2 regions of the Gordonia sp. NB41Y genome follow, and region 2 is predicted to be linked to the other one. Evidence: riboswitches for the same ligand, from Rfam matches in the RefSeq annotation. Region 2 holds a riboswitch; the other holds the start of a gene.
The links. A riboswitch is a leader RNA that binds a small molecule or an ion and turns the genes downstream of it on or off. The one in region 2 is predicted to bind thiamine pyrophosphate.
Positions count from the first base shown of each region.

Region 1: another riboswitch for thiamine pyrophosphate. It lies ahead of thiC (phosphomethylpyrimidine synthase ThiC); the one in region 2 lies ahead of Q9K23_RS15370 (FAD-dependent oxidoreductase).

Region 1 is NZ_CP132196.1:2,133,138-2,139,572, forward strand. Features, by position in the region: gene Q9K23_RS09120 (peptide deformylase) at 1-588, shown strand, start outside; gene Q9K23_RS09125 (hypothetical protein) at 702-1,556, shown strand; gene Q9K23_RS09130 (ribonuclease domain-containing protein) at 1,553-2,122, shown strand; gene Q9K23_RS09135 (barstar family protein) at 2,119-2,637, shown strand; gene Q9K23_RS09140 (hypothetical protein) at 2,639-3,049, opposite strand; gene Q9K23_RS09145 (siderophore-interacting protein) at 3,102-3,860, opposite strand; gene Q9K23_RS09150 (GNAT family N-acetyltransferase) at 3,933-4,283, opposite strand; TPP riboswitch at 4,499-4,610, shown strand; gene thiC (phosphomethylpyrimidine synthase ThiC) at 4,604-6,193, shown strand; gene thiD (bifunctional hydroxymethylpyrimidine kinase/phosphomethylpyrimidine kinase) at 6,190-6,435, shown strand, end outside.
Region 2 is NZ_CP132196.1:3,557,611-3,564,045, forward strand. Features, by position in the region: gene Q9K23_RS15360 (hypothetical protein) at 34-408, opposite strand; gene thiE (thiamine phosphate synthase) at 764-1,465, opposite strand; TPP riboswitch at 1,485-1,597, shown strand; gene Q9K23_RS15370 (FAD-dependent oxidoreductase) at 1,595-2,725, shown strand; gene thiS (sulfur carrier protein ThiS) at 2,722-2,919, shown strand; gene Q9K23_RS15380 (thiazole synthase) at 2,924-3,691, shown strand; gene Q9K23_RS15385 (ABC transporter ATP-binding protein) at 3,702-4,811, shown strand; gene Q9K23_RS15390 (putative membrane protein) at 4,808-5,551, shown strand; gene Q9K23_RS15395 (LuxR C-terminal-related transcriptional regulator) at 5,659-6,435, shown strand, end outside.

The sequences.
Region 1 (6,435 bases), 1.4 Mb from region 2:
CCGGTGCTGCACCGTCCCACCGAACCCGTGCCGCTCGACGCGCAGGGCCGTCCGTCCGCCGAGACGGTCACCCTGCTCGACGACATGTACGAGACGATGGACGCGGCCAACGGTGTCGGCCTCGCGGCGAACCAGGTGGGCGTCGGTGCACGCATGTTCGTCTTCGACTGCCCGGACGGCGAGTCCCGGACGGCGGCGCGGCGGCGCGGCGAGGTGATCAACCCGGTGCTCGAGACCTCCGAGATCCCGGAGACCATGCCCGACCCGGACGACAACGACGAGGGCTGCCTGTCGGTGCCGGGCGAGCAGTTCCCCACCGGTCGTGCCGACTGGGCGCGGGTCACCGGCGTCGACCGTGACGGCGGCGAGGTGGTGATCGAGGGCCACGGGTTCTTCGCGCGGATGCTGCAGCACGAGGTGGGCCATCTCGACGGCTTCCTCTACGTCGACGTCCTCGTCGGCCGCAACGCCCGCGCGGCGAAGAAGGCGGTCAAGCGCAACGGCTGGGGCACTCCCGGCCTGACGTGGCTGCCGGGTGCGCAGGCCGACCCGTTCGGTCACGACGACGAAGAGGAAGACGACGACTGAGCGCCGACCGGACATCGACGGCCGCCGATTCCCGTGACCAGCTCCCGTGACCACAGACTCCAGTGACCACCGACAACCCATGACCGCTGACAACTCATGACCGCTGAACACCCATGACCACAGAACCCATGTCGTCCGACCCGTTTCGGGGCGTGCCGGCCTTTCGGGGTGACCGGGTGGTGGTGCGGTATCTGCTCGGTGCCGCGGCACCGGCCGACTGGCGTCCGACGCCCAATCCCGCACCGGTCGGCGGGCCGACCCGGTCCGATGTCACCGGCTTCCTCGTCGACCGCGGCGACCCGGTCCGTCTCGAACGTGACGGCGTGATCGAGTCGATCCCGCAGTCGGCGATCACCTCGATCCGGCTGCTGTCGGCGGTTCCGGTGCGCAACAGCGAGATCCGCGCCCTCGAACAGGTGATGGCCACCGCCGGGGCGGGGCGAGAGCAGGAGTGGATCGGCGGATGGCTGGTGCGCGCCGACGGCCCCGACCCCTCGGCGGTACCGCTGGAGCGGTCCGTGCACGCCGACCCCGACACCCTGGCCGCGATCGAGGGCTTCTACACCGCACGCGGATTGCCGGTGCTGCTGTCGATTCCCGAGCGCCTGCTGCCGCGGCAGGTCGACGGCACCCCGGCCGGACCCGAGATCCACATCCTGACCTGCGATCTCCCCGGCTCCGGCGCGACCGCCACCCGGGGGATCGACCCCGACCCGGCGCCGGTTCACCACGATCATGGGGATGCGGTGGTGTGCACCGCCGCCGACGGCACCCGGTGGGCGGGGATCTCGGCGACCGACGACGCCACGCTCGCCGAGCGCATGGTGTGGGCCGCCGGACTCGGGGCGCAGCGTGCCTACGCCCGGCTCCCCGCCGATGACGTCGCCGCCGGAGATCTCTATCGGACAAGGGGTTTCACACTGCATCACCGCAGCAGACACCTCAGTCCGGCGGGGATGTCCCGGTGAACGCGGGCGCACCGACCCCGGCCCGACGCCGGCGCCAGGCACTGATCAGCGCGATCGGCCTGGTCGTCGTCGCGGTCGTCGTGGTGATCACCTGGCTGATCGACGGCCAGGGCACCGATCAGGATTCGGCGCACCGGGATTCGACGTCATCGCAGACCACCAGCGCCGCGGCATCGACATCTGCCACGACATCGACAGCTGCCGCGACATCGAAGGCGGCGGCCGCCAGGCCGGGGACGTCGCGCGCCACGAGCACCCACCCCACCGCGGGCACCGCACCCGCCCATGTGATGCGCACACTGGCGCTGATCGATGCCGGGCAGTGGCCCGAGGCGGCGAACGCACCGGGCACCAAGGGCGGGGTCACCTTCCGCAACAGCGAGGGGCGACTTCCCCGGACCAGCGCGTCGGGTCAGCGGATCACCTATCAGGAGTGGGACGTCAATCCCAAACAGCAGGGACGGTCCCGCGACGCCGAGCGGATCGTGACCGGCAGCGACGGAACGGCGTGGTACACCGCCGACCACTATCAGACCTTCAACCGTATCCGGGGGCCGAACTCGTGACCGCTCAAGCGCTTTCCCTGACCGAGTTCCTGTCCTGCGGCGCGCTGCCGGGGCTCGCCGACCGGCGGATGTCGACCGACGACGCCATCGCCACCCTGCCGGCCTCGCTACCCGACGGCGTCGAGCTGCGGGTCACCGACGCCGCCCGATTACGTACGCGCAGGGCCCTGTTCACCGAGTTCGCCCGGATCTGGACCTTCCCCGACTACTTCGGCAACAACGCCGATGCCTTCGACGAGTGCATGCGCGATCTCGACGAGTTCGCCCGGGACGCCGGAAGGCCCACGCCGACGGGGTATCTGACGGTGATCACCGGGGCGCAGCGGCTGCTGACATCGGCGCAGGAGTTCGCGTGGTTCGCCGACTCGATCGCCTTCTACCGCGGCCACTACCGCGACGTCGCCTCCCCGCCCGCACCGTTCGCCGTGCTGTTGACGGCACCGGAGGCCGCCCGGCCAGAGGTCGTCGACCGCTGGGGTTCGGTGGGTATGCCGCCCGTCTCCGTGTCGGTGTGAGCTATTCGCCGGCGGCGCGGGCCAGTGCCGGGCGCAGCTGGTCGAGTACGTAGACGGTGGCCCCGGGCGACGGTTCGTTGAGCCCGGTGACCGACATCTGCGTCATCTGGGTGACCGCATCGGACTTCACCGACCGCAGGTTCTTGTAGCCGGGCAGCCCCACCAGACGTTTACGCAGGCCCTCGTTCTCGGTGGCGATCACCAGCAGATCGGAGTCGAGCCAGCCGAGGTTCTCGACGCTGAGCGCGAAGCGCGGCTCACCGGTCGACTGTGCCTGCGCGATCACCCTGGGCGCCATCGTGAGTCCCAGTGAGCTGAACAGTTTTCCGGCGCCGTCGTTCGGATCGCCGAGCACCGAGAACTGATCGGAGCCGTACATGTAGGCGAACGAGCAGGCCGGGTGTCTCGACATCGACCCAGCCCTCCCCCGATGCCCCTCCCCTGGCACCCGTCGCCCCGACGACTCAGGACGGGTCGGCATCCGGACGCCAGTACGCCTGCGCCTTGACCCCTTTCTTACCCAGACCGAAATCGGTGCGGAACAACTCGGCGACCGCGCGGGTGCTCACCGTGTCCAGCGCCACCCAGCCGAAGTGGCCGGTGGCCGCATGCGCCGCCGACCGCACCGCATCGACGAGCGCGGCACCGTCGCGCTCGCGTCGAATCCAGTGGATCGTGTCGATCTCGCGGGCATGCAGCGGGAGATCACGGTCGTCGTCGTGGGTGTACTCGAACCAGACCGTCGCCGGGACACCCGGCGACGACACCGTCAAGGCGTCGAGCAGCGAGTTGATCGCGGGCAATGCCGCCGGATCACCGGCGACCAGCCATCCCGTGGGCGCAGGCTCGGGGATGGCGAACTTCGAGCCCATGAACGTGGCGCCGATCGTGTCGCCGGGCTTGGCCGACTGCGCCCAGCGCGCGGCGGCACCGTCGTGGATGGCGAACTCGATCGCGAAGGTGTCGCCCGCGGCATCGGGATCGGCGAGGGTGTACCCACGCTGATGCGCCTTGCCGTCGGACTCGAACCAGAGTCGCACCCACATGGTCGGATGCACCGGCCGGTCGCGGAGCAGCCCGCCGCCGGTGAAGGTGATCCGCAGGTAATGGTCGGTGACCTTCTCACTGCCGGTGACGGTGAACTCGTAGTCGTCGGCACGCAGGAGTTTGAGGACGGCACCCTGCCATCCGCGCGACGGGGACTTCTGTCGGGTGTCGGCCATGCCGATCCTTCCCTCGGGTACATGCATTCGAGGAAAGGGTAGCCTAACCAGACAGTCGAATCCCGGATCCGCTCAGACCGGCGCCAACGGCACGATCCCGGGATGGGCATCGAGGAAGTCCTTGGTGAACGAGCAGATCGGGCGAACCCGGACCCCCTGGTCGCGACAGTAGGCGAGCGCCCCACGCGTCAGCCGGGTCCCCAGCCCGTGGCCGGTGTACTCGTCGTAGAGCACCGTGTGCAGCACGGTGATCGTGCGCTGCCCGTCGATCTCCTCGTCGGAGTAGCCGAGCACTCCCACGAGATCACCGGCCACCCACAGCTCGAACCGCTCGCGGTCCCGATTGTGGACGACCTGCGAGATCTGCTGCAGGATCGACTGCGCCGTCTGTGGCGGCTGATGGTGTCGGTTCTTTCGGTGCATCCGTCCTCACCCCTTCGACGCCCATTCGGCGGGCACCCGACGTCGTACCGGCCGGTGCCCCAGCCCGGACGGGGATCAACCGTTGTGATCCGCGTCACAGGCTACCTTACGCTTCCGTAGGGAGCGCAAGAGGTTGCCGGAATGTCCACGCGTGTCGCCCCCGTCATGACGGCATCACGGAGGGCGCGTAAGCTGTCGCCCGCACCACACCACAACTTCACCGACGCGGGGGCTCTCACGAACCGAGGGCTGAGATGACGGCAGGACGGCCGTCGACCGCCCGAACCTGTCCGGATAATGCCGGCGTAGGGAGAGCAATCATGGGGACACCTGTATCCACCGAAACGACGGTCGCGTGCAATGCGGTCACGACCGGCCCGATCTCCGGAAGTCACAAGCGGCACCTCGAGATCGACGGCCTGAGCATCCCGCAGCGCCGGATCGAACTCACCAACGGTGAACACCTCGACGTCTACGACACCTCGGGTCCCTACACCGACGACACCGCGACCATCGACCTCGAACGCGGCCTGCCCCGTACCCGCGACAGCTGGCGGCGCCCGGCCCCGGTCGACGGCGCATCCACCCAATTGGCCTGGGCACGAGCAGGTCTGGTGACCGACGAGATGCGATACGTCGCAGCGCGCGAAGGCGTCGACGTCGAGCTGGTCCGCACCGAGGTGGCCGCCGGCCGTGCGGTGATCCCGGTCAATCACCGGCACCCCGAGTCGGAGCCGATGATCATCGGAAAACGCTTCGCGGTCAAGGTGAATGCCAACATCGGCAACTCGGCGGTGACCAGTTCGATCGCCGAGGAGGTGGAGAAGATGGTGTGGGCCACCCGATGGGGTGCCGACACCATCATGGACCTGTCCACCGGCGCCGAGATCCACCAGACACGTGAGTGGATTCTGCGGAACTCGCCGGTCCCGGTGGGGACGGTGCCGATCTACCAGGCGCTCGAGAAGGTCAAGGGCGACCCCACCGCACTGACGTGGGAGCTGTACCGCGACACCGTGATCGAGCAGGCCGAGCAGGGTGTGGACTACATGACCGTGCACGCCGGGGTGCTGTGGCGGTATGTGCCGCTGACCGCCAGGCGGGTCACCGGCATCGTCTCGCGCGGCGGGTCGATCATGGCCGCCTGGTGCCTGGCCCATCAGCAGGAATCGTTCCTGTACACCAACTTCGCCGAGCTGTGTGAGATCTTCGCCCGCTACGACATCACCTTCTCGCTCGGCGACGGACTGCGTCCCGGATCGATCGCCGATGCCAACGACGACGCCCAGTTCGCCGAGCTCCGTACCCTCGGCGAACTCACCACCATCGCGAAATCACATGGGGTGCAGGTGATGATCGAGGGACCGGGGCATGTGCCGATGCACAAGATCGCCGAGAACGTGCGCCTGGAGGAGGAACTGTGCGAGGAGGCACCGTTCTACACGCTCGGACCGCTCGCCACCGACATCGCGCCCGCCTACGACCACATCACCTCGGCGATCGGCGCGGCGATGATCGCGCAGGCCGGCACGGCGATGCTCTGCTACGTCACTCCCAAGGAGCACCTGGGCCTGCCCAACCGTGACGACGTCAAGGTCGGCGTGATCACCTACAAGATCGCCGCCCACTCCGCCGACCTCGCCAAGGGGCACCCGCGTGCGCAGGAACGCGACGACGCCTTGTCCAAGGCGCGCTTCGAGTTCCGGTGGCACGACCAGTTCAATCTGGCGCTCGACCCCGACACCGCCCGCGAGTTCCACGACGAGACACTGCCCGCCGAACCGGCCAAGACCGCCCACTTCTGCTCGATGTGCGGACCCAAGTTCTGTTCCATGCGGATCTCCCACGACATCCGGGCCCAGGCCGAGTCCGACGCCACCCTGCTGCCGCTCGAAGTGAGTACGCGGTGACCGATCCGTGGCTGCTGCCCACCGCCGCCCCCGGCCAGACCCCGGTGCGGGTGATGACCATCGCCGGCTCGGATTCCGGTGGCGGCGCGGGCATCCAGGCCGATCTGCGAACCTTCGCGCTGCTCGGCCTGCACGGAACCGTCGCCCTCACCGCCGCCACCGTCCAGAACTCGCTGGGGGTCACCGGCTTCCACGAGATCCCGCCGGAGGTTGTCGCCGCGCAGGTCCGGTCGGTGGTCTCC
Region 2 (6,435 bases):
CGGCAGATGGTGTCCGGGGTGGGCCGGGGCAGCTCAGGCGTCGGGCTCGAGCAACCGGTTGGCGCCGGCGACGAGGGCGTTGACGTTCGCCTCGTCGGCGGTCGCGCCGTCACCGTAGACCCAGCACTGCCGGTGGTTGTGCTCGCACAGCATGAACGCGGTGATGCCGTCGTCGGTCTGGCGCTGATGCACCGAGACGACCTGGACGGGTGCGCCCATCTCGTGCAGGATCGACGTCATCGCGCCGACCGGTCCGGTCGCCGTCGCCGACATCGACATGATCCGGTCGGCGTAGGCGATGGTGGCGCGACACTCGATCATGTCGGCCGGGGCCGGGTTCAGCGACCACGACCCCAACCGGATCGCACCCGTGCCGCCGAAGGAATCGTCGAATTCTTGCCAGGTCATTCCGTGTGCCTCCTCGCGAATGCCTCGGGGGAGCGGAGCGCCGAACCGAGCCAGGAGCTCGTCGTGGACACCGGCGTCACGCTCGCTACACGAACACGATGACTCGGAGAAGTGAAGGCTGCGCATCGGGAAAACTCGTTTCGGTCGAAGAAAAGGTGACCGACGAGAACGTGCGACGACCCCGCAGCGGGGGGCCGGTCGAAGTCAGGCCCCGCTGCGGCGGGATACGAGCACGTTGTGGATACGCATGATCGGACCACCATAGACCCCGACCTGCGGGTCCGGCAACCGCCTTCCGGTGGGATCCGGACCGGTGGGGGATCAGGACAGGCAGGGGATCAGGAAAGGTGGGGGATCAGGGCCGACCGGTGCCCGCACGCAGACGGGTGGCCGCGGCGGCGGGGTCGCCGGCGGCGGTCAGTGCCCGCACCACCACGATCCGGGACGCGCCCGCCTCGACGACCTCCGGCAGCCGCTGCTCGTCGATGCCGCCGATCGCGAACCACGGTGTCGACGGCGCACTCGCCGCCACCTCGCGGACCAGGCCGAGGCCGGGGGCGACGCGGTCGGGTTTGGTCGGCGTCGGCCAGCACGGCCCGACGCAGAAGTAGTCCACCGCCGGGTCGGCGTCGGCGCTCCGGGCCTGATCGGGGTCGTGGGTCGACGCGCCGACGATCATCGCATCGCCGACCACCTCGCGTGCCCGCGCCGGCGTCAGGTCGCCCTGCCCGAGGTGCAGGACGTCGGCTCCGGCGAGCGCGGCGATGTCGGCGCGGTCGTTCACCGCGAGCAGCGCACCGTGCGCGTCGGCGAGCCGGCGCAACTGTGCGAGCAGGTCCAGCTCGGCGCGGGCCTCCAGGGTGCCGAACTGCTTCTCTCCCGCAGATCCCTTGTCGCGCAACTGGATGATGTCCACGCCACCGGCGAGTGCGGCGTCGACGAACTCCATCAGGTCGCCACGGTCGCGGCGGGCATCGGTGCACAGGTACAGCCGGGCCCCGGCGAGGCGAGTTCGGATGTCGGGACGGGCGGAGGCGGACGGGTGATCGGTGGCCATGACCGAAAGGTTATGCTGGGTACGACAACACGGGAGTCCGGGGTTCGCCGGGCTGAGAGTGCGGGACGCCCCCGCTGACCGTCACACCTGATCCGGATCATGCCGGCGAAGGAAGGATGCGACCGACCCATGTCGTCCAGCGAAACATCGCGCACACCCCGCCATCTCGTCGTGGTCGGCGGCGGTGTCATCGGCCTGACCTGCGCACTCCGTGCCGCCGACGAGGGCTGGCAGGTCACCGTCGTCGACGCCGGAGAACATCTGCGGGCCGCCTGGGTGGCCGGCGGGATGCTCGGTTCGCTCGGTGAAGGTCATCCCGGCGAGGACGCCCTGCTCGAGCTGTCCGAACGTTCCGTCGCGCGCTGGCCGGACCTGATCGTCCGGCTCGGCGACCCGGATGTGGTCGCCGCACACGACTCGCTGTTCGTCGCGGCCACCGCCGCCGACGCCGGATACCTCGCTCAACTCGCCGATTTCGTCTGGTCGCGGCGTCCGCGCAGCACCGATCGGCTCACCCCGGTCGACGCCACGGTGATCCGAGAGCGCGAGCCGGCGATCGGATCCCGTTTGCGCGGTGGCTATCTCGCCCGCGGGGAGGGGGCCGTCGACAACCGCCGCCTGCTGGCCGCACTGCGTGCGGCCCTGATCGCCGCCGGTGGGCGGATCGAATCGGGTCGCATCGCCGACCTCGCCGAGCTCGACGGCCATCGCCCGGATCAGATCCTGCTCGCCGCCGGTGCCGGGATCGCCGACCTCTGGCCCGATGCCCCGGTTCACCTGGACAAGGGGGAGGTGCTGCGGCTGCGGGCCGACCGCTGGACCGTGCCCCCGCCCCTGCATGTGATCCGCGCGCGGGTCGACGGCCGCACGGTCTACCTGGTTCCCCGATCCGACGGGATCGTCGTCGGTGCAACACAATACGAGGGGGACGCGCACGAATGGCGCAGTGGTGCCGCCGGTGCCCGGGCCGCCGGGGTCGCCGACCTGCTCGCCGACGCCATCGAGGTCTATCCCGGATTGCGCGAGTACACCCTCGCCGAGGTCGGCGTGGGATTCCGGCCCTGTTCGCCCGACGGCCTGCCGATCATCGGCCGTCTCGACGAGCGGGTGCTGCTGGCGTGCGGTCACGGCCGCAACGGGATCATGCTGGCGCCCTACACCGCCGACGCGTTCGCCGCACTCCTCGCCGAACCGGGCGACGAGACACCCTGCACCGCAGACCTTTCCGAACAGACGATCACCACCGGAGGGATAGGATGACCATCACCGTCAACGGAGATGCCGCCGAGCTCGACGCCGGCGGCACCGTCCGCACCCTGCTCGCCGCACTGGGCCTGCCGGACACCGGGATCGCGGTCGCCGTCGACGGTGCGGTGCTGCCGCGCCGGCACTGGGACACCGCACTGTCCGAGGGGGCCGAGGTCGAGGTGGTCACGGCGGTGCAAGGTGGCTAGCCCGGTGACCGCGACGGACCCCGACGTCTTCTCGATCGCCGGCCGCGAGATCGCCTCCCGGCTGATCATGGGTACCGGTGGCGCGGCCAACCTCGACGTCCTCGAACGTGCCCTGGTGGCCTCCGGGACCGCACTGACCACGGTGGCGATGCGCCGGGTGAGTGGTTCGTCGACAACCGGAGTGCTGGATCTGTTGCGGCGCCTGGATATCGCGCCGCTGCCCAACACCGCCGGCAGCCACACGGCGGCCGAGGCGGTCCTCACCGCACTACTCGCGCGGGAGGCACTCGAGACCGACTGGGTCAAACTCGAGGTGGTCGCCGACGAGAAGACCCTGCTACCGGATCCGGTGGAACTGCTCGACGGTGCCCGGCGCCTCGTCGACGACGGGTTCGTGGTGCTGGCCTACACCAACGACGACCCGATCCTGGCCCGCCGGCTCGCCGATCTCGGTGTGGCCGCGGTGATGCCGCTCGGTTCGCCGATCGGCACCGGCCTCGGAATCCGCAACCCGCACAACATCGAGATGATCGTGGCCGCCGCACAGGTGCCGATCATCCTCGACGCCGGCATCGGAACGGCCAGCGATGCCGCCCTGGCGATGGAGTTGGGTTGCGATGCCGTGCTTTTGGCGACGGCGGTGACCCGTGCGGAGAATCCGGAACGGATGGCGCAGGCGATGGCGCATGCGGTGACGGCGGGCCGGCTGGCCGCGGGGGCGGGGCGGATTCCCAAGCGTTTCTGGGCTCAGGCCTCGTCACCGGGTGTGTAATGTCGGCCGTGTGCTGAAGGTCGAGAACCTCACCAAGGACTACGGAAGCGTCCGCGCCGTCGACGATCTCTCGTTCGACGTGGAACCGGGCCGGGTCACCGGATTCCTCGGTCCGAACGGGGCCGGGAAGTCCACCACCATGCGCATGATGCTCGGACTCGACCGTCCGACGTCGGGCCGCGCGACCATCGACGGTCACCCCTATGCCGAGCTGGAGAACCCGCTGCGGCAGGTGGGTGCCCTGCTCGACGCACGGTGGGTCCACCCCAACCGCAGTGCACGCTCGCATCTGCGGTGGCTCGCGGTGAGCAACGGCCTCCCGGTGAGCCGCATCGACGAGGTCCTCGAGATGGTGGGCCTGACCTCGGTGGCCAAGAAGCGGGCGGGCGGGTTCTCGCTCGGCATGTCACAGCGCCTCGGGCTGGCCGGGGCGATGCTCGGTGACCCGCACACCCTGATGTTCGACGAGCCGGTCAACGGGCTCGATCCCGAGGGCATCGTCTGGATTCGCAACTTCATGCGGCAGCTGGCCCGGGAGGGCCGCACCGTGCTGGTGTCGAGTCATCTGCTCACCGAGATGTCGCTGACCGCCGACCACCTCGTCGTCATCGGGCAGGGCCGGCTGATCACGAGCTGCTCGGTGGGCGAGTTCACCGCCTCGGCGCGGACCACGGTCCGGGTCCGCACGCCGGAACCGCAACGTCTGCACGACGCGCTGGTCACCGCCGGGCTGGCGCCCCGGCCGGAAGCCGACGCGCAGGGCCGTCCGGTCGTCGCGATCGACGACGTGACCACCGACCGTGTCGGCGACGTCGCCGGGGACGCCGGTATCCGTCTTCACGAGCTGGCCGCCCACACAGCCACGCTCGAGGAGGCGTTCATGGCGATCACCGCCGGGTCGGTGCAGTACCAGGGCGGGACCACCGCCACTCCGTACGCCGGACCGCCCGTCGCCGGACCGCCTCACTCTGCCACCCCGCTCGCCGGACCGCCTGTTGCCGGACCGCCCTTCGCCGGCCCCCCGCCGTCCGCGCCGATACCTCACCCGATACCCCAGCAGCCCCCGCAGGCCGGGTCACCTCAGACGCCGTCCGCACCGTTCGACGGAGGTCCCCGATGATCGGCGCACTGCGGGCCGAGCAGATCAAACTCACCACGATCCGATCTCCCTACTGGTGTGTGGGACTCGCGGTGATCCTGTCGCTGGGTGTCACCGGACTGTTTGCCGGCCTCGCCGACAACACCGACGGCACGCCGGTCGACGGCGAGACGATGTTCGTCGCACTGATCGGGCTGCACCAGTTCGCCGTCATCGTGCTGATGATCATGGCGATCCTCGGCATCACCAGCGAACACCGGTTCGGCACCATCCGGTCGACGTTCCTGGCCGTCCCCAAGCGGCCGGTCGCGCTGGTCGCCAAGGCGGTCGTCTACGTGGGTCTGACATTCCTCGTCATGCTGATCCTCACGGTGATCTGTGTGCTCGTGCTCAAGGCCGGGATCACCGGCGTCGACCTGGGCAGTTCGGGGGTGATCCGGCAGATCTGGGGCATCCCGGTGTACGCGGCGCTGTGCGTGCTGCTCTCGATCGGCGTGGGCGCACTGATCCGGCAGACCGCCGGCGCCATCTCGCTGGTGCTGGTGTGGATGCTCGTGATCGAGACCATCCTGAGTGCGGTCCCCAAGGTCAGCGACTGGGCGGCGCCGTTGCTGCCGTTCGGCAACGGGACCCGGTTCCTGTCGGGTGTGGAAGGCTCGGACTACCACTGGGGACCGACGGTCTCGCTGATCTACTTCGCGATCTGGGCGATCGTCATCTTCGTGATCGGTGTGGTCGTCACCGACCGACGCGACGCATAGATCTACAGCCGACGCACAGCCGGTGTACAGCCTGATCGGCAACCGGTGTCCGTCGGCGCGGGGACACGACGTATCGAACTCCTGATCAACCGACTAAAATTCTCCGCATGCCGGCGAACTGGCCTCTGGTCGAGCGCGAGAAGGAGTACCGGGCGATCTCCGCGGCACTGCGGGGGGAGGCCTCGGTATGTGGCGTGGTGCTGACGGGGGATTCCGGGGTGGGTAAGACCACCTTGGCCCGTCACGTCACGGCGGGAATCGAAGGTGGCGTGCGGTGGGTCGCCGGAACGGAATCGGCACGGTCGATCCCCCTGGGTGTGTTCGCGCATCTGGTGGGGCCGGCGACGTCGAGCGATCCGGTCACCTACCTGGCCGCCGCCCGGGAGTCACTGCTGTCCGGTGGCAACGTCGTGATCGGTGTCGACGACGCCCATCTGCTCGACGAACTGTCGGCGACGCTGCTGCACCAGCTGGCGATCGACCGGGCGGTGCACATCGTCGCCACGGTGCGCAGCGGGGAGACCGTCCCCGATGCGGTGACGTCGCTGTGGAAGGACAACCACCTCCTGCGGATCACGCTGTCGCCGTTCACCAAGGAACAGAGTGTCGAACTGGTCGAGTCGGTACTCGGCGGGCAGCTCGAGGAGCATTCGGCCGACCGCATGTGGGCCGCATCCGGTGGCAACGCGCTGTTCCTGCGTCATCTGGTGGAGGGGGCGCGGCAGGCCAACACCCTGCGGCAGGTCAACGGGGTGTGGCAGCTGCGCGGCCGCGCAGCCATCACCTCCGAGCTGGCCTCCCTGCTGGAGGGCCGGATCGAGCAACTCGACGAGTCGGTGCTCACCTCGCTGAAGTACGTGAGTCTGTGCGAACCCCTGAATCTC